DNA from 2 places in the Streptomyces sp. NPDC037100 genome. Region 2 is predicted to be linked to the other one. Evidence: riboswitches for the same ligand, from Rfam matches in the RefSeq annotation. Region 2 holds a riboswitch; the other holds the start of a gene.
What was found. Region 2 has a riboswitch for S-adenosylmethionine ahead of thrC (threonine synthase). Riboswitches for the same ligand answer to the same signal wherever they lie in the genome.
Positions count from the first base shown of each region.

Region 1 (9,683 bases), on a different contig from region 2:
GCGGGCGGTGAGGCGGTCCAGCCGGGACGCGTGGTCGAGGTAGTCGTCCGGGTCGTCGGAGAGCAGCAGGGCGAGGGACGGGTCGATGCCGCCCGAACGGTACTGGGCGCCGGCGAGTGAACCGAGGGACTCGCGCAGGTTGTTGACGCGCTGCTGCTGCCGGGCGATGCGGTCCCGGGCGGTGCCGGCCTCCTCGCGCAGTTCGTCGGCGCGCTCGTCGGCCTCGTTGTACGCCTCGGTCGCCTTCTCGGCCTGCTCGTAGAGCCGATCCACCGTGGCCCGGGCGTCGTCGTGCGGTGCGGCGCCGGCGGGTACCGTGCCCAGGGCGGCGGCCGCGACGGACAGGATGCTGACGGCGGCACCGGCGCCCCGGTCGAACCCGGACGGTGCAAGGCGGCGATGGGACCCCACGGGAAGCCGCTCTCCTTCCGCTGGCGGACTTGGAACGCGGCAGACAGTAGCCCTGTGACAGGGGGCCGCCAACGACCATCCGGGGGTATCCAGCACTGCGCCCCGCCGCTGACGCAGGTCAATGGCGGGGCGTGGGCTCACTCGGGCCGGTCGCGATTCGCCCGAACGGCGGACACGGTGTCCTGATCTTGAGGACCCCGAGAGGAATCCGGGGGATCTCGACGAGGACCGGTATCAGACCCGGACGCCGAACATGAACGGGCCGCCGATGGTGTCCATCGACTCGTAGCGGACGACCGTGCCGGTGCGCGGGGCGTGGATGATCTGTCCGTTGCCGGCGTAGAGGCCGACGTGGTGCAGGTCGTTGAAGAAGAAGACCAGGTCGCCGACCTTGAGCTGGCTGACCGAGTAGATCTTGGTGCCGGCTCCGGTCTGTGCCTCGGAGGTGCGCGGGATCTGCACGCCGGCGGCGGCGTAGGCCCGGGAGGTGAGGCCGGAGCAGTCGTAGGAGCTCATGCCGGTGGCGCCGTAGACGTAGGGCTTGCCGAGCTGGCTCTGGGCGAAGGCGAAGGCGGCGGCGGCACGGCCCGAGCTGGGCGGGGCGTCGGCCGTGAGGGCGTCGCGCTCGCTGGCCCGGCTGGCGCGGCTCTGCTCGGCGGCGAGTTCGGCCTTCTCGGCGGCGGTGAGGCTGTTGAGCAGCTTCTGCGCGGAGGAGAGCTTGCCCTGGACTTCCTTCTTCTTCTTGCCCAGTTCGGTCCGGGTGGAGGCGAGGTCCTTGAGCTTCTCGGAGGCCTCGGCGCGTTCCTGGGCGAGTTCGCGCTGCTTCTCCTGGACCTTCTTCAGCGCCTCGACCTGCTGGCTGCTCAACTGGTCGAGCGTGGAGGCCTTGTCGAGGTAGTCCTCGGGGTTGGCGGAGAGGAACAGCTGGACCGAGGGGTCGATGGAGCCGGTGCGGTACTGCGAGGCGGCGGCGAGACCCAGGCTGTCGCGAAGCTCGTTGAGCTCCTCCTGGCCGCGGGCCACGTTGTCCTGGATGGTGGAGATCTCCTTCTGGAGCTTCTCCTGCTTCTCCTTGGCCCCGTTGTACTTCTCGGTGGCCTGCTCGGCCTCTTCGTAGAGCTTGTCGACCTTGGCCTTGACCTCGTCCTTGCTCGGCTTCTCACTGGGGGCCGCGTTGGCGGCCTGCGAGCTGAAGGCGACGGCAGCGGCGGCGGCTGTGGTCAGCACGGTCACACGTGCGCGGCTCGGCTGCTTCGGACGACGGTGGGACGCCACGGGTGAAAAGCTCCTTCTGGCCCCTCCGCCGTCTCTCCCGATGAGTGATCACCCGAGCGGAGGTTGGGCCTGACCCTAGTGACCTTCCTGTGATCAGTTCAAATCCTCAGATGAAAAATTGCGTCACGGTAGGCCAACTTTTCCCCTGGACTCACAGGCGGTGAGACCCACTTGACTCACCGTGGCTCACAGGCCTCACCAATCCGGGCATCACGCCCGGAAGTTACACAGCGGGCGTACGCCCCTTAGGCGCGCGAAAGGCGCTTGAGCAGCATGGCCGAGGCCACCGGGCGGGCGCCGGCCCGGGCCACGCCGTCGGCGACCTCGCGGTCGGTGGACGCCACGATGACCGGACGCCCCGGCGGTTCGGCGCGCACCAGCTGGCGGATCAGCTCGTCGGCGGTGACGCCCGGCTTCGAGAACAGCACGCGTACGCCGCGCGGCGGGGCCAGCAGCACCGGTGCGGCGAGCTCGGCGCCGTCGAAGACACAGGTCACCTCGGCGCCGCTCTGCGCGGCAAGTTGGGAGAGCTGCCCGAGCAGCCTCAGGCGCTGCTTCTCCAGCGGCATCTGCGGATAGCCGGTCTTGGTGACGTTGTAGCCGTCGACGACCAGATGGGCCTGCGGCAGCGCCAGCAGCTGGTCGAGGACCTGCGGGTCGTTCTCGGAGAGCGCGCGGGCGGCGATGTCCTTCGGGCTCATCCGGCCCGGCTCGACGGCGTCCACGGTCTCGGCGGGCCGCACCGACACCGGCGGCAGTGCCAGTTCACGTCTCAGGCCCTGGGTCGCGTCGAGGAGGGTGTCCAGCAGCAGCCGTACCCGCATGTCCTCGACGCTGCGGCCCTCGCGGGCCGCCCGCCGCGCGGCCTCCAGGGCGGCTTCGGTCTCCCCCAGCCGGGCCTTGAGCCGCCGGGTCTCGCTCTCGGCGGCGGACACCTGGGCCTGCCCCTCGGCACGGACGGCGTCGATCTCGCCGTGCGCCTTGCGCAGGGCGGCCTCGCCGCGCTTGACGTCACTGAGGGCGGCGCGCAGCTTGCGGTGCAGCACCTCGGTTTCCCTTTTGGCCGATTCCAGCTCCGTGCGCAGCCGCTCGGTCTCGGCCCGGGTGGTGTCACGGGCCCGGTCGAGCTCGGCGCGCAGCCGCTCCAGTTCGGCCCGGCTCTCCTCGTCGGCGCGTTCGGCGTCGGCCCGCTGGGCCTCCTCACCGGCGGCGGCCACCAGCTTCACCCAGCCGGGTGGCCGCAGTACGTAGGCCGCGGCCGCCACGTCGAGCGGGTCCGCGGCCGGGGGCGGGGAGCCTGAGTCGAGGGCGCCGGCCAGCTCCGGCTGCGCCTCTCTGAGCTTCTCCCCGATGCGCTGCCGGAACAGCGGATCCGTCTCCAGGGCGGCCGCCATCGCGTTGCCGGCGAACTTCGCCCGCCGGTTCGGCGCGAACCGGGCGTACTGCCTGAGCTGCGCGGGCAGCTCGCCGACCGTCAGCGAGCCGAAACCGTCGGAGACGATCTGCACCACTCTGCGGCGCACGCCGTCGGGCAGCGGACGGTCGAGCACCTCGGCGGCGCCGTCGCCCGGCCCCCCGCCCGTGGTCTCCACCATCCGTCACACCCCAATGCTGTGCGGGGCCCTCCCCCACTCTCGACTTCGCTCGAGCGCGGGGACCCCCATCGTCAGGAGCCGGAGCCCGGCCTGTCCACGAGTTCCACCTGGTCCACCGCGTTACACCAGCGGCAGCGCACCGACTCGATGGTCTCACTGAGCACCTCGCGCTCCTCGACCTTCGGCTCTCCGGCCAGGTCGAGGTGCACGTACTCGACGACCTTCGACGAGCGGGTCACGTCGAACCTCGTGAGGTTGCCGCAGAGGGTGCAGCGCCACCGCGTCTCGGCGGTCGGCAGGGGAACCGTCATCGTGACCTGTTCTCTTTCCTTCTAGTGTCCGTGACGCGACCGGCATCCCCGGTGCGTGTGGCTCGTAACCCTACGGCCTGGCGGGTCCTCGCCGCCCGTGCGTCCACGGCGGCGAGGCGGTCTGTGCGGTTGCGTCCGGTTACGTCATGCTCTGTGTTCATGATCAGCAAGTGGAGCGCGTCGATCATCCGGGCCGGCCGATCGGTCCGGGGCTCCTCGGCGCCGGTGACGTACGCACTGATCGCCCTGTGCTGCCTGGTCTTCCTGGCCGGGCCCGCCTCGGGACTCAATCCGGCGTACGGCACCGGCGACGAGGTGCTCGCCGTGCAGCGGGCCTACTTCCGGCACTGGGGAGTGATCCCCGCAGAACTGTTCGACGGGTCCGCCGGGTCGGCCCTCACCCCCGCGACGGCCCTCTTCGTCCACGGCAGCTGGGTCCACCTGCTCGGCAACATGCTCTTCCTCTACGTCTTCGGGGCGATGACCGAGGAGCGGATGGGCCGGGTGCAGTTCATCCTGTTCTACGTCGGCTGCGGCTACCTGGCCCTGCTGGGCTACGCCGTCGTCAACGCGGACTCCGAGCAGTCCCTGGTCGGTGCCTCGGGGGCGATCTCGGCGGTCCTCGGTGCATTCCTGTACCTGTTCCCCCGGGCCCGGGTGACCAGTCTCCTGCCGTTTCTGTTCTTCCTGCCGGTGCGCTTCCCGGCATGGGTCGTCCTGCCGTTCTGGGCGGCGTTGCAGTGGCTGGCGGCCGGGCGGGCCTCGGACGGGCCGGGGGTGGCCTACCTCGCCCACCTGATCGGATTCGGGCTGGGCTTCGGCTACGCGTCGGTCCGCTACGGCCGCCCCACCGGCCCCACTAGAGTGAAGGCCGCCCCTGCTCCGGCCCCCGAGGGAGAGAACCAGCCGTGATCACCGCGATCGTCCTCATCAAGACCAGCGTGGACCGGATCCCCGAGATCGCCGAGTCGATCGCGGCGCTCGACAGCGTCAGCGAGGTCTTCTCCGTCACCGGCACCTACGACCTGATCGCGATGGTCCGGGTGAAGGAGCACGAGGAGCTGGCGGAGGTCATCCCGGGCCGGATCAGCAAGATCCCCGGCGTGGAGGGAACCGACACGCACGTGGCGTTCCGCACGTACTCGCAGCACGACCTGGAGGCGGCGTTCTCGATCGGGCTGGACAACTAGCCCCCGTCCCGGCAGCCGCCGCCCCCGGCGCCACCGCCCGGCGACGACCGGCTCAGGCGGAGGTGTCCGGCACGCAGCGGCCGTCCTGCGTGCGGTAGTTCCACTTCGCCCCGTCCGTCACGAGCTCCTTCACCGCCCGCACGAACCGCTCCACGTGCTCGTCCGGCGTGCCGGCGCCGAAGCTGACCCGGATGGCGTTGAGCGACTTCTCCCCGGGCTCGGCCTCGGGCGACCCGCACTCGCCCTGTGCCTGCGGGTCGCTGCCGAGCAGCGTGCGCAGCAGCGGGTGGGCGCAGAACAGTCCGTCCCGTACGCCGATGCCGTACTCGGCGGACAGGGCGGCGGCGAAGTGGGAGCTGTTCCAGCCCTCGACGACGAAGGAGAGCACGCCGACGCGCGGCGCGTCGTCCCCGAAGAGGGACAGGAACCGCACCTGGGGGACGTCGGCGAGAGAGTCGCGCACCGTGCGGACCAGGTGCTGCTCACGGGCGACGAGGGTGTCGAAGCCCGCCTCGCTCAGCGCCTTGCAGGCCGAGGCGACGGCGTAGGCGCCGATGACGTTGGGCGAGCCGGCCTCGTGGCGGGCGGCGCTGTCGTGCCACTCCACGTCCACTCCCCCGTCCTCGCGCCGGCTGACCTTGCGGCTGGCGCCGCCGCCCGCGAGGTACGGCTCGGCCGCGCGCAGCCAGTCGGCCCGCCCGGCCAGGACGCCCGAGCCGAAGGGCGCGTACAGCTTGTGCCCGGAGAAGGCGACCCAGTCGACCTCGAGGTCCGCGACGGACACGGGGTGGTGGGGGGCCAGCTGGGCGGCGTCCAGCACGATCCGCGCGCCGTGGGCGTGCGCGGCGGCCGCGAGCTCCCGCACGGGCCACAGCTCGCCGGTGACGTTGGAGGCGCCGGTGACGCACACCAGGGCCGGCCCGTAAGGGTCGCGGTCGGCGAGGGCGCGTTCCAGGGTCTCGACGGCCTGCCGGGGGGTGCGCGGGGCGTCGAGGCAGGTGACCCGGGCGTCCCGCCAGGGCAGCAGGGAGGCGTGGTGCTCGGTCTCGAAGACGAAGACCTGGCAGTCGGCGGGGAGCGCGGCGGCGAGGAGGTTGAGGGAGTCGGTGGTGGACCGGGTGAACACGACCTGGTCGTCCTCGCGGCAGCCGAGGAACTCGGCCACGGTGCGGCGGGCGTTCTCGAACAGGTCGGTCGACAGCTGGGACAGGTACCCGGCACCGCGGTGCACGCTGCCGTAGTACGGCACGTAGGCGGCGACGTCGTCCCAGACCCGCTGGAGCGCCGGGGCGCTGGCGGCGTAGTCGAGCGCGGCGTAGGTGACCTCACCACCGGTCACGAGCGGAACGGTGATATCCCGGCCCAGAACGGGCAGCGGGGCACAAACGGACTGCGCGGCGGCAACGGCGGAGACAGACATGACGGAACTCCCGTGAAGGCAGGTGGAATCCGCCCGCGAGCGCGTACGGCTCAAGCGGGGGTGAAAGAAGAGGGGATGCGGAGGCGGGGCTCTGCGGCCCTATCGCATTCGCTGGTTCACGGAAGACTCCTCGTCACGTGCTTGCCGTAGACCTCGCTGCCTACGGCCCGGTCTTCACCCGGGGCACCCCGCCACGGACGGAGGGTTGCCGGACAGTCGGCCGGGGCCTCATGACTGTCACTCATGACCTGGTCAAGAACGTACGGGAAAAGATCGGCGCCCCGCAACCCGAGTCCGGATCGCGGGACGCCGGTCCTTTCGCACACGGGACCGCTACGCGTTGCTCGCGGCCACCCAGCGCTCCAGCGTGCGCTTGGCCGCCCCCGAGTCGATCGACTCGGCCGCCTTCGCCATCTTGGCCCGGATCTGCTCGGCCAGGGGCGCCTCCGTCGGCTCCAAGGCCACCAGCGCCGCCGCCGAGTTCAGCACCACCGCGTCCCGCACCGGCCCGGTCTCGCCGTCCAGCAGCCGCCGGGCGACCTCGGCGTTGTAGGAGGCGTCCGCGCCGCGCAGCGCCTCCACGGGGACCAGTTCGAGGCCCACGTCACGCGGGTCGAAGGCCTCCTCGGTCACTTCGCCGTCCCGGACGGTCCACACCCGGGACGTGGCCGTGGTGGTCAGCTCGTCGAGGCCGTCGTCGCCCCGGAAGACCAGGGAGGAGTTGCCGCGCTCGGCGAAGACGCCCGCGACGATCGGCGCCATGCGCGGGTCCGCCACACCGACCGCCTGGGCGCGGACCCGGGCCGGGTTGGTGAGCGGGCCGAGGGCGTTGAACACCGTGCGGATGCCCAACTGGCCGCGGGCCGCGCCCGCGTGGCGCAGCGCCGGGTGGAACTTCACCGCGAAGCAGAAGGTGATCCCCGCCTCCTCGGCGACCTCCGCGACCCGGTGCAGCGGCAGCTCCAGGTTGACCCCGAGCTTCTCCAGTACGTCGGAGGCCCCGGACGCCGAGGACGCGGCCCGGTTGCCGTGCTTGACGACCTTCGCGCCGGTGCCGGCGACGACGATCGAGGACATCGTGGAGATGTTGACCGTCTTCGCGCCGTCACCGCCGGTGCCGACGATGTCGACCGTCGCCCCGGGCACCTCGATCACGTTGGCGTGCGCGTACATCGTGCGGACGAGGCCGTTGATCTCCTCGACGGTCTCGCCCTTGGCGCGCAGCGCTACGACGAACCCGGCGATCTGCGCCTCGGTCGCCTCGCCGCGCATGATCCGGTCCATCGCCCAGGCGGTGTCGTCGGCGCTCAGGTGCCTGCCGTCCAGCAGGCCGTTCAGCAGCCGGGGCCAGGAGCGGCCCGCCGCGGTGTCGCCTCCAGCGGGGGTCACAGCGCTCATAAGCCGCTCCAGGGTCGGCCGTCCCGCACAGCGGGACGGGAATCTCAACAGGGTCCACCCTATCCAGCCGGGGACACCGCGAAGGGCCCCGTCCGAACACCGGACGGGGCCCTTCTGTGGCGTGGCGAAGCAGTGATCAGTGGTGGCCGTGGCCGCTCGTGATCTCCCGGTACTCCTCGGCGGTGGGCTTCGGGATCTGGGCGCCCTCGCCGTAGTAGGCGTCGCTGAGCTTGGCGCGCAGCTTCTCGGAGCCCTTCACCTTGCGCTCGACACCGTTCTCGTCGACCGTCGGGCCGATCTCGGCCGGCTGGTACTGCTCGTGCGCCGTGAGCGTGTACATCTGCTCCTGGCTGAGCGGCTCGTGCACCTCGATGAACTCACCGTGCGGCAGGCGCTTGATGATGCCCGACTCGCGGCCGTGCAGCACCTTCTCCTTGTCCCGGCGCTGCAGGCCGAGGCAGATGCGCTTGGTGACGACGAAGGCGATGACCGGGCCGAGGAAGAACCCGATCCGGACGAACCAGGTGACCGAGTTGATCGACAGGTGGAAGTGCGTGGCGACGATGTCGTTGCCACCGCCGATCAGCATGATGATGTAGCCGGTGACCCACGCGACACCGACACCGGTGCGGGTCGGGGCGTTGCGCGGACGGTCCAGGATGTGGTGCTCGCGCTTGTCCCCGGTGACCCACGACTCGATGAACGGGTAGAGGGCGATGATCGCGAGGAACACACCGAAGAGCACCAGCGGGATGAACACGCCCAGGACGAGGGTGTGGCCCCAGATGTTGATCTCCCAGCCCGGCATCGCACGGATCAGGCCTTCGGCGAAGCCCATGTACCAGTCGGGCTGGGCACCGGTCGACACCTGGTCGGGCCGGTACGGGCCGAGGACCCAGATCGGGTTGATCGTCGCGATCGCGGCGAGGGCCGAGATGACACCGAAGACCAGGAAGAAGAAGCCTCCGGCCTTGGCCATGTAGACCGGCAGCAGCGGCATGCCGACGACGTTCTTGTTGGTGCGGCCGGGACCCGCGAACTGGGTGTGCTTGTGGTAGAAGACCAGGATCAGGTGGCCGACCACGAGCCCGAGCATGATGCCCGGCAGCAGCAGGATGTGGATCGAGTAGAACCGGGCGACGAAGTCGGTGCCCGGGAACTCCCCGCCGAACAGGAACATCGAGATGTACGTGCCGACGATCGGCACGGACAGGATCGCGCCCTGCGTGAAGCGGACACCGGTGCCGGAGAGCAGGTCGTCCGGGAGCGAGTAGCCGGTGAAGCCGGTGAACATGCCCAGGACGAACAGCAGGAAGCCGAACAGCCAGTTGATCTCGCGCGGCTTGCGGAACGCGCCGGTGAAGAAGACGCGCATCATGTGCACGAACATGCCGGCGAGGAAGATGATCGCCGCCCAGTGGTGGATCTGCCGGATGAGCAGACCGCCGCGGACGTCGAAGCTGATGTCCAGCGTGGAGGCGAACGCCTCCGACATCAGCTGCCCCTGGAGCGGGACGTAACTGCCGTGGTACTCCACCTCGTTCATCGACGGGTGGAAGAACAGCGTCAGGTACACACCCGTGAGGATGATGATGATGAAGCTGTAGAGGCAGATCTCACCGAGCATGAAGGACCAGTGGTCCGGGAAGATCTTGCGCATGTTGGCCTTGGCCAGGGAGTAGATCCCGAGGCGGCCGTCGGCCCAGTCGGCGACCCGCTCACCCGCGGGCGCCTTGCGTCGTTCTTGTGCAGTGCTCATCCGCGCTCCCAGAAAGCAGGGCCGACGGGCTCGTCGAAGTCGCCGAGCGCCTCAAGGTAGCCCTCGTCGTTCACGCCGATGCGGAGCTGCGGCAGGGCGTGACCGGCGGGACCGAAGATCACTCGGGCACCGTCGGAGAGGTCGAAGGTGGACTGGTGGCACGGGCAGAGCACGTGGTGCGTCTGCTGCTCGTACAGGGAGATCGGGCAACCGACGTGGGTGCAGATCTTCGAGTACGCGACGATGCCCTCGTGCGACCACTCGAGCTCGCGCTTGTCCTTGATGTCCTCCGGCTGGATCCGGACGATCATCAGGGCGGCCTTG
Region 1 is NZ_JBVJSX010000007.1:5,648-15,330, reverse strand. Features, by position in the region: gene ACZ7EG_RS23100 (C40 family peptidase) at 1-411, opposite strand, end outside; gene ACZ7EG_RS23095 (C40 family peptidase) at 646-1,686, opposite strand; gene ACZ7EG_RS23090 (NYN domain-containing protein) at 1,932-3,281, opposite strand; gene ACZ7EG_RS23085 (hypothetical protein) at 3,353-3,592, opposite strand; gene ACZ7EG_RS23080 (rhomboid family intramembrane serine protease) at 3,752-4,504, shown strand; gene ACZ7EG_RS23075 (Lrp/AsnC family transcriptional regulator) at 4,501-4,782, shown strand; gene ACZ7EG_RS23070 (aminotransferase class V-fold PLP-dependent enzyme) at 4,835-6,202, opposite strand; SAM riboswitch class IV at 6,335-6,451, opposite strand; gene trpD (anthranilate phosphoribosyltransferase) at 6,536-7,600, opposite strand; gene qcrB (cytochrome bc1 complex cytochrome b subunit) at 7,737-9,359, opposite strand; gene qcrA (cytochrome bc1 complex Rieske iron-sulfur subunit) at 9,356-9,683, opposite strand, start outside.
Region 1: linked by a shared signal. The riboswitch ahead of ACZ7EG_RS23070 (aminotransferase class V-fold PLP-dependent enzyme) and the one ahead of thrC (threonine synthase) in region 2 are both predicted to bind S-adenosylmethionine.

Region 2 (9,683 bases):
GCTCCAGCGGCGTCTGGTAGAGCATGTGGTGCACGAACCACAGGACCGAGTTGGCGATGCCGTTGTACGCGTCGGCGTGCACGTCGGCCGGGATGTCCAGCATCCGCACGCCGTCCTCGCCGACTCCGCGCCTCACCGCCTCCCGGTCGCCGTCGGAGAGCGCCGAGCACACCCACAGCGTGTCCGCGTCCGAGCCGATCGCCGAGAGCCCGGAGACCAGCCCGCCGCCGCCCCGCTTGGCGTCCAGCGAACCGTCCTCGCCCACCGTGTACGAGACCGGGCCACGGTTGGAGGCCACCAGCACCTGTGCAGCACCGTACGTTGAAGCCATAGACCTCAACCTAGCCCGGCCCGGAAACGCTCAAACGTGCGGATCTTCCGGGTCCGGCCGAAAACGGTCCCGGTCAGGCCGCTCTCCGCGCCTGGTACTCGGCGATCTCCACCATCGGCGGACGCTCCTCGGTGTCCACGGAGTACGTTCGCGGCTCGAAGCCGTCCGCACCCCGTTCGAACTGCGTCAGGGACGGCCGGATCAGATGCCCGCGCGCCAGCCGCAGCTGGGCCGTGCGGTAGATCGCGGCGGCCATCCGGCCCAGCGCCTGCCCGTCCTGGTGCCGGTGCTTGCGCACCCCCACGTCCACCTGGGCGAGGGCGTCCAGGCCCACCAGGTGCAGGGCGTCCACCAGCATGCCCAGCTCCACGCCGTAGCCGACCGGGAACGGCAGCTGCTCCAGCAGCGAGCGGCGGGCCGCGTACTCGCCGCCGAGCGGCTGCACGAAGCCGGCCAGCTGCGGCCAGTGCATGTTGAGCAGCGGGCGCGCCATCAGCTCGGTGACCCGGCCGCCCTGCCCGGCTGTGCCGGCGAGGGGGCGGTCGTACATGGCCTTCACCAGGTCCACGTCCGGGTCCGTGAGCAGCGGGCCCACGATCCCCGAGACGAAGTCGGACGAGAAGTCCCTGAGGTCCGCGTCGATGAAGCAGACGATGTCCCCGCGGGTGACGTGCAGCGAACGCCACAGCACCTCGCCCTTACCGGGCACGGCCGGTAGACGCGGGAGGATCTCGTCCCGGTGCACCACCCGCGCGCCCGCGGTGGCGGCCACCTCGGACGTACGGTCGGTCGATCCCGAGTCGACGACGACCAGCTCGTCGACGAGCGGGACCTGCCGCATCAGGTCGTGACGGATGACGGCGGCTATGTCGCCGACCGTCGCCTCCTCGTTGAGCGCGGGCAGCACGACGGTGACCGTCTGGCCCGTTCGCTGCTTGGCGGCGAGGATCTGGTGGAGCGGGCGATCGTTCGCTGACCAGGAACGGGTGCTCAGCCAGCGCTCGACTTCTTCCAGCACCGTGGCGGCTCCTCTGCGTACTCTCGGCGGGACGGACCGTGATCCATCTCGCGGTTCGGACGACTATCTCAACTGTCCTGGTCGTCGGTTACAGTCTTGAACAAGGCGGATGACCATCGCATGTCCGGGGTCACCCGCCGTCTACAACCACATACAGCTCATCCAGAGGGGCAGAGGGAAACGGCCCGTTGAAGCCCCGGCAACCCTCCAGTCGGTTCTCGTAGGTCACTGGCGACCACACGCGCGAGGCTCCCGGCTCGGGAAGGTGCCAAATCCGTCTCACGGCGAGATGCGTCGTGAGGAAGATGAGGAGAAAGGGCCTCGCCTCACATGGCTGCGCAGACTGTTGCAAGCACCACCGAATCCACCGTAGACCTCGGCCCCGCCGCCGCGCTGAGCTGCCGCGAGTGCGGTCACCGCGTGCCCCTCGGCCCGGTCTTCGCGTGCGAGGAGTGTTTCGGCCCGCTGGAGATCGCCTACGACTTCTCGGCCTACGACACCGAAGAGCTCCGCAAGCGCATCGAAGCGGGACCCGCGAACATCTGGCGCTACGCCCCGCTGCTGCCCGTCCCGGCCGACGTGGCGGACAAGCCGAACATCAACCCGGGCTGGACCGCGCTCGTCAAGGCCGACAACCTCGCGCGCGAGCTCGGTGTCGACGCCGGCAAGCTGTTCGTGAAGGACGACTCCGGCAACCCGACGCACTCCTTCAAGGACCGCGTCGTCGCCCAGGCCCTGGAGGCCGCCCGCGCCTTCGGCTTCACCACGCTCTCCTGCTCCTCCACCGGCAACCTCGCCGGCGCCGTGGGTGCCGCCGCGGCCCGCGCCGGATTCCGCTCCTGCGTGTTCATCCCGCACGACCTGGAGCAGGGCAAGGTCGTCATGGCCGCGATCTACGGCGGCGAGCTCGTCGGCATCGAGGGCAACTACGACGACGTGAACCGCTTCTGCTCCGAGCTGATCGGCGACCCGGCCGGTGAGGGCTGGGGCTTCGTCAACGTCAACCTGCGGCCGTACTACGCGGAGGGTTCCAAGACCCTGGCGTACGAGATCTGTGAGCAGCTCGGCTGGCAGCTGCCGGACCAGCTCGTGGTGCCGATCGCCTCCGGCTCGCAGCTCACGAAGATCGACAAGGGTCTGCAGGAGCTGATCAAGCTCGGTCTGGTCGAGGACAAGCCGTACAAGATCTTCGGTGCGCAGGCGCTCGGCTGTTCGCCGGTGTCCACGGCGTTCAAGGCCGGGCACGACGTGGTGCGCCCGCAGAAGCCGGACACCATCGCCAAGTCGCTGGCGATCGGCAATCCGGCGGACGGGCCGTACGTGCTGGACATCGCGCGGCGGACCGGTGGGGCGGTGGAGGACGTCGACGACGAGCAGGTCGTCGACGCGATCAAGATCCTTGCGCGGACCGAGGGGATCTTCGCGGAGACCGCCGGTGGGGTGACCGTGGGTGTCACCAAGAAGCTGATCGAGAGCGGGGTGCTGGATCCGTCGAAGACGACGGTGGTGCTCAACACCGGGGATGGCCTCAAGACGCTGGACGCGGTGGCGGGCACGGGTCTGACAGCGACCATTCGCCCCAACCTCGAGTCGTTCCGTGAGGCCGGGCTCGTCTGAGAGTCGTTGTTCGCTGCGGGCCGGTGGGGGCTGGTCGCGCCCACGCGGCGGAGCCGCAGATCGACACAGCCCCGCGCCCCTATGCGCGCGGCCCAGCCGTAGCTTCAATCGAAACCGGAGGTTTTGAAGTCATGAGCGTCACCGTCCGCATCCCCACCATCCTGCGTACCTACACCGGTGGGCAGGCCGAGGTCGCCGCCGAAGGGGCGAACCTCGGTGAGGTCATCGCCGATCTGGAGAAGAACCACACCGGGATCGCCGCCCGGGTGCTGGACGATCAGGGCAAGCTGCGGCGGTTCGTCAACGTCTACGTCAACGACGACGACGTGCGGTTCGAGCAGGGTCTTGAGACGGCGACGCCGGACGGTGCCGGTGTGTCGATCATTCCCGCCGTCGCCGGCGGCTGAACCGGTCGACCGGCTTGATTGTTACCTTCGGTAACGAAGGTAACTGAGAGTTTATCGAATTGCCCCCTCCGTGAGAGAAGCGGAGGGGGCAATTCTGTGTGGTTGAGCGGGGTACAGTTGGGGAACGCGGTCCTGATCCTCTGATCGGAACCCTGAATTCCTGCTCCGAGCCCGACAAGATGTAGCCAAAGTGTGTATGTCTTTTGAGGCTTTTGTTCCCTTTGCGTGGTCCGACTTGCCCTGAATTCGGGCGAATTCTCCCCACATTCCGGACCCTGCGCGTCCAGAATTCTCGTCCGATTGACCTGTTGCAGACGGCAGTTGGACAGATACATTCAGCCGCGGTCGACGCGTTCCGGCGCACGCCCCCAACCGTGGGGGGTGAGGTCTGACCCGGGTCCGCGAAGTGTGGATCTGTGCAAGGGCCAGTAATAGGGGAGTTAGGCATGGCTCAGGGCACCGTCAAGTGGTTCAACGCGGAGAAGGGGTACGGCTTCATCGCGGTCGACGGTGGTGCGGATGTTTTCGTCCACTACAGCGCGATCCAGATGGACGGCTACCGCACCCTTGAAGAGGGCCAGCGGGTCGAGTTCGAGATCTCGCAGGGTCAGAAGGGACCGCAGGCCGACATGGTTCGCGTCTCTGCCTGAACGCGCACCACGACCAACGCTCAAGCGACCGGTCTTCTCAGAAGGGCCCGTACCCCCCGGGGTGCGGGCCCTTCGGCCTGTTCGAAAGCCCTGCCGGACGGTGTTCGCGGGCGGCTGACGACCCCGCCCGATCCCTGGCAGGAGCTTGCACTCGCAGGGGTCGAGTGCTAATCATTGCGTTAGCACTCTGAAGGTGAGAGTGACAACGTAAGGACCGGGTCGGTGAGGCCCGCAGGCCAGGTGGGGAAGGAACCCACGAGGCAAGCGAGCCGTCCGTCGCGGGCGCGGGCGCGGTCCGAAGTAATCACCCCCAGTCCTGGAGGGACCACTTCACATGGCCAAGATCATCGCGTTCGACGAGGAGGCGCGGCGCGGCCTCGAGCGCGGCATGAACCAGCTCGCGGACGCCGTGAAGGTGACGCTCGGCCCCAAGGGCCGCAACGTCGTCCTCGAGAAGAAGTGGGGCGCGCCCACGATCACCAACGATGGTGTCTCCATCGCCAAGGAGATCGAGCTCGAGGACCCGTACGAGAAGATCGGCGCCGAGCTGGTCAAGGAAGTCGCCAAGAAGACGGACGACGTCGCCGGTGACGGTACGACCACCGCGACCGTGCTCGCCCAGGCCCTGGTCAAGGAAGGCCTGCGCAACGTAGCCGCCGGCGCCAACCCGATGGCCCTCAAGCGCGGTATCGAGAAGGCCGTCGAGGCCGTCTCCGCCGCCCTGCTGGAGCAGGCGAAGGACGTCGAGACCAAGGAGCAGATCGCCTCCACGGCCTCCATCTCCGCCGCCGACACCCAGATCGGCGAGCTCATCGCCGAGGCCATGGACAAGGTCGGCAAGGAAGGCGTCATCACCGTCGAGGAGTCCCAGACCTTCGGTCTGGAGCTGGAGCTCACCGAGGGTATGCGCTTCGACAAGGGCTACATCTCGGCGTACTTCGCGACCGACATGGAGCGTATGGAGGCCGTCCTCGACGACCCGTACATCCTGATCGCGAACTCCAAGATCTCGAACGTCAAGGACCTGCTCCCGCTCCTGGAGAAGGTCATGCAGTCGGGCAAGCCGCTGCTGATCATTGCCGAGGACGTCGAGGGCGAGGCCCTGTCGACGCTGGTCGTGAACAAGATCCGCGGCACCTTCAAGTCCGTCGCCGTCAAGGCCCCGGGCTTCGGCGACCGCCGCAAGGCGATGCTGCAGGACATCGGCATCCTCACCGGCGGCGAGGTGATCTCCGAGGAGGTCGGCCTCAAGCTGGAGAACGCCACGATCGACCTGCTGGGCAAGGCCCGCAAGGTCGTCATCACCAAGGACGAGACCACCATCGTCGACGGTGCCGGCTCCGCCGACCAGGTCGCCGGCCGGGTCAACCAGATCCGCGCCGAGATCGAGAACAGCGACTCGGACTACGACCGCGAGAAGCTGCAGGAGCGCCTGGCGAAGCTCGCCGGCGGTGTCGCGGTCATCAAGGCCGGTGCCGCCACCGAGGTGGAGCTCAAGGAGCGCAAGCACCGCATCGAGGACGCCGTGCGCAACGCCAAGGCGGCCGTCGAGGAGGGCATCGTCGCCGGTGGTGGCGTGGCCCTGCTGCAGGCCTCCCAGGTCTTCGAGAAGCTGGAGCTCGACGGTGACGAGGCGACCGGCGCCAACGCCGTGAAGCTCGCGCTGGAGGCCCCGCTGAAGCAGATCGCCGTCAACGGTGGTCTCGAGGGCGGCGTCGTCGTGGAGAAGGTCCGCAACCTCACCGTCGGCCACGGCCTGAACGCCGCGACCGGTGAGTACGTCGACATGATCGCCGAGGGCATCATCGACCCGGCGAAGGTGACCCGCTCTGCCCTGCAGAACGCCGCCTCCATCGCCGCGCTGTTCCTCACCACCGAGGCCGTCATCGCCGACAAGCCGGAGAAGGCCGCCGCGCCCGCCGGTGGCGGCATGCCGGGCGGTGACATGGACTTCTGATCGACCCAAGGGTTGATCAACGTCCTTACCGAGGGCGGCACCTCCTGTTCCGACAGGAGGTGCCGCCCTCGGGCGTGTGCGGGATCACAGTGGGGGCGGGATGGCGGGGCCGGACCGGGTGGTTGAACACTAGGTCCTATGCGTGTGCACATACTGATCGGCATGTGCGCACTGTCCGGTATCCCGAGGAGCCCCCCGTGACCGACGCCGCCTCCCGCGCCGCCGAAATCCTGTCCCGGCCCGTATCGCTGGGCGGCCTGACCGTTCCGAACCGGATCGTGATGGCACCGATGACCCGCATGTTCTCCCCGGGCGGCGTGCCCGGCGAGGACGTCGTGTCGTACTACGCGCGCCGCGCCGCCGCCGGAGTCGGCCTGATCGTCACCGAGGGCACGTACGTCGGCCACGAGTCGGCCGGGCAGAGCGACAGCGTGCCGCGTTTCCACGGCGACGAGCAGCTCGCGGGCTGGGCGAAGGTCGCCGAGGCGGTGCACGCCGCGGGCGGCACGATCGTGCCGCAGCTGTGGCACATCGGCATGGTCCGCAACCAGGGCGAGCCCCCGTTCGCCGACGCCCCGGCCGTCGGCCCCTCCGGCCTGCGCATCGGCGCGACGGAGCCCACCGGCAAGGCCATGACGCAGGCCGACATCGACGCCGTCATCGGCGCGTTCGCCGAGGCCGCGGCCGCCGCCGAGCGCATCGGCTTCGACGGTGTCGAACTGCACGGCGCCCACGGCTACCTGCTCGACCAGTTCCTCTGGGAGGGCACCAACCGCCGCACCGACGCCTACGGCGGCGACCGCGTCGCCCGCGCCAAGCTCTCGGAGGAGATCGTCGCGGCCGTCCGCGAGACCGTCTCCGCCGACTTCCCCGTCATCTTCCGCTTCTCCCAGTGGAAGCAGGAGGCCTACCGCGCCCGTCTCGCCGAGACGCCGGAGGAGCTGGAGTCCATCCTCGCGCCGCTGGCCGCCGCCGGTGTCGACGCCTTCCACGCCTCCACCCGCCGCTACTGGGTCCCCGAGTTCGACGACTCGGACCTGAACCTGGCCGGCTGGACCAAGAAGCTCACCGGCAAGCCCACCATCACCGTCGGCTCGGTCGGCCTGGACGGCGGCGACTTCCTCAAGTCCTTCCAGGGCCACGGAGCCGAGGTCGGCGACCTCGACAACCTCCTCGACCGCTTCGAGCGCGACGAGTTCGACATGGTCGCCATCGGCCGCGCCCTGCTCCAGGACCCCCAGTGGGCCCGGAAGGTGCTCGACGGCCGCTTCGAGGAGCTGGCCCCGTACGACCCGGCGGCGCTGAAGACCCTCAGCTGACCCCCCCCTCCGAACGGGGTGCCTGGATCTGCTTGCGTCAGTCAAGGAGACTGACCGGACGCCTGTGCACCGGCACCCCGTGAGGAGACCCGCAGATGACGACGACCGACTCCCGCCCCTCGCCGGGCGGCCCTTCCGAGCAGCCCGGCCCGGTGGTGCGCACCACCGCCGGCGCGGTACGCGGACGGCAGGAGGAGGGACTCGCCGTCTTCCGCGGCATCCCCTTCGCAGCGCCCCCGGTGGGCGAGGCCCGCTTCCAGGCCCCGCGCCCCGCAGAGACCTGGGACGGCATACGCGACGCGTACGCCTTCGGCCCGCCGCCCCCGCAGGACCTCGGCCTGATGGGCGGCCCGGCCATGATCGACGTGCCCCAGGGAGACGACTGGCTCACGGTCAACGTCTGGACCCCCGACCCCGATCCGGCGGCCCACCGCCCGGTGATGGTGTGGATCTACGGCGGCGCCTACAAGCTCGGCCACGCCGGCAGCCCGGGCTACGACGCCCGGCACATCGCGACCGACGGCGATGTGGTCGTCGTGTCCCTCAACTACCGCGTCGGCATGGAGGGCTTCGCCCACATCGAGGGAGCCCCCGCCAACCGCGGACTGCTCGACCAGGTGGCCGCCCTGGAATGGGTGCGGGACAACATCGAGTCCTTCGGCGGCGACCCCGGCCAGGTCACGGTCTTCGGCGAATCGGCCGGCGCCGGTTCGGTGGCCTCGCTGCTCTCCATGCCGCGTGCGGCCGGTCTGTTCCGGCGGGCGATAGCCCAGAGCGTGCCGGGGACGTTCTTCTCCGAGGCCCTGGCCCGCGACATCGGTACGGCCCTCGCCGCCGAGCTGGGCCTGCGTCCCACGGTCGCCGACCTGTCGACGATCGCCCCGCGCGAGCTGACTGCGGCGGGCGAGACGCTCGGCCCGAAGATGCCCCAGCACCTCGACCGCTGGGGCCAGGCGGCACCCACGGTCACACCGTTCTCGCCGGTGGTCGACGGCGAGGTACTGCCGACGAGCCCGTGGCAGGCGCTGAGGTCGGGTTCCGCGAAGGACGTCGAGCTGCTCGTCGGTCACAACCGCGACGAATACCGCCTGTTCATCGCCATGGCGGGCCAGCTCGGGCAGATCCCGGACGAGCGGGCGGCCTCGGCACTGCGCCTGTTCGCCCCCGGCCCCGACGGCGAACAGGCCTACCGCGCGGCCTTCCCCGACGCCTCCCCGTCCGAGCTCTACGAACGCGTCCAGACGGACTGGCTGTTCGGCATGCCCTCCCTGCACCTGGCCGAGGCCCAGCGCGCGGGCGGCGGACGCGCCCACGTCTACGAACTGACCTGGCCGGCCCCGGGCAACGGCGGCGCGCTCGGCGCCTGCCACGCGCTGGACATTCCGCTGCTGTTCGGCACGTACGGGGCGGACCTGGGGCTGCTGGTGTTCGCCGGCACGGAGCCGTCCTCAGAGGCGCTGTCGCTGTCGTCCCGTTTCCGTGCGTCCTGGACCTCCTTCGCGCGGTCGGGCGACCCGGGCTGGCCGGCGTACGACGACGAGCGGCGGCTGGTGCAGGTGCTGGACGCGGAGCCGGAGGTGCGGGCGTACCCGGAGGAGGCGTCGCGGCGGCTGTGGGAGGGGTACGAGTTCCTGCCCCTGCCGCTGCTGTAGGTCCTACAGGTTGCCCATCGGCTCGATGTCGACCCGCACGGGCGTCCCCCACACCCGCAGCACCTCGTAGTCGGTGAACTCGTGCACCAGCCGGTACGCCATGGCGGCCCGGGGAGCCTTGCGCTGGGCCGCGATGAACAGCTCCGCCTCACGTCGGTCCCGGCGCGGGGTGCCGCACAGCTGCCAGGCCTGGCCGTTCCACAGCTCCGCCAGCCAGCGCTGCTGGGGCTGGGGCCGGTCGCCGCGCACGCCGTAGCGGGACGGCGCGGGTTCGGCGGGCTGCTGCTGGGGGGCGGGCCCGTTGAACTCCGCCCGGCGGGCCGCCCTGCGCCGCGTCTCGCACAGCAGGCACAGGTCGGGCGCGGCCTCGTCGACGGGGCCGTTCGGGTGCTCGGGGCATCGTGTGCTGGGCGCAGCCGTGGTCACGCTGTCCTCCAGCAGGTCCAGCGCGCGCTTCAGGTCGGCCCTGACCTCGTGCAGTTTGCCGTCCGGGGTGTCGGAGGTGAGGGCCTCCCCGTGCTCACCGAGGAGTCGGAGGGCGCGGCCTAGGGCGGTGAGCTGGGCGTGGTTCATGCGTCCATTGTCCTCAGTCGGCGTAGTCGTGGCGTCGCCGGGACATCGCCGCGCGGATCCCGGCCGCGTGAGCGTGGACCGTGGGGGCGGACAGGGGTGCGGCGGGTTGCGCGGGGGCGCGTTGGCCCCGGCAGGCGCTGCAACGCCCCCCTGGCAGGG
Region 2 is NZ_JBVJSX010000004.1:508,693-518,375, reverse strand. Features, by position in the region: gene ACZ7EG_RS16595 (alpha,alpha-trehalose-phosphate synthase (UDP-forming)) at 1-331, opposite strand, end outside; gene ACZ7EG_RS16590 (glucosyl-3-phosphoglycerate synthase) at 405-1,349, opposite strand; SAM riboswitch class I at 1,505-1,661, shown strand; gene thrC (threonine synthase) at 1,680-2,966, shown strand; gene ACZ7EG_RS16580 (MoaD/ThiS family protein) at 3,098-3,373, shown strand; gene ACZ7EG_RS16575 (cold-shock protein) at 3,820-4,023, shown strand; gene groL (chaperonin GroEL) at 4,358-5,980, shown strand; gene ACZ7EG_RS16565 (NADH:flavin oxidoreductase) at 6,178-7,299, shown strand; gene ACZ7EG_RS16560 (carboxylesterase/lipase family protein) at 7,395-8,951, shown strand; gene ACZ7EG_RS16555 (hypothetical protein) at 8,955-9,524, opposite strand; gene ACZ7EG_RS16550 (hypothetical protein) at 9,538-9,683, opposite strand, start outside.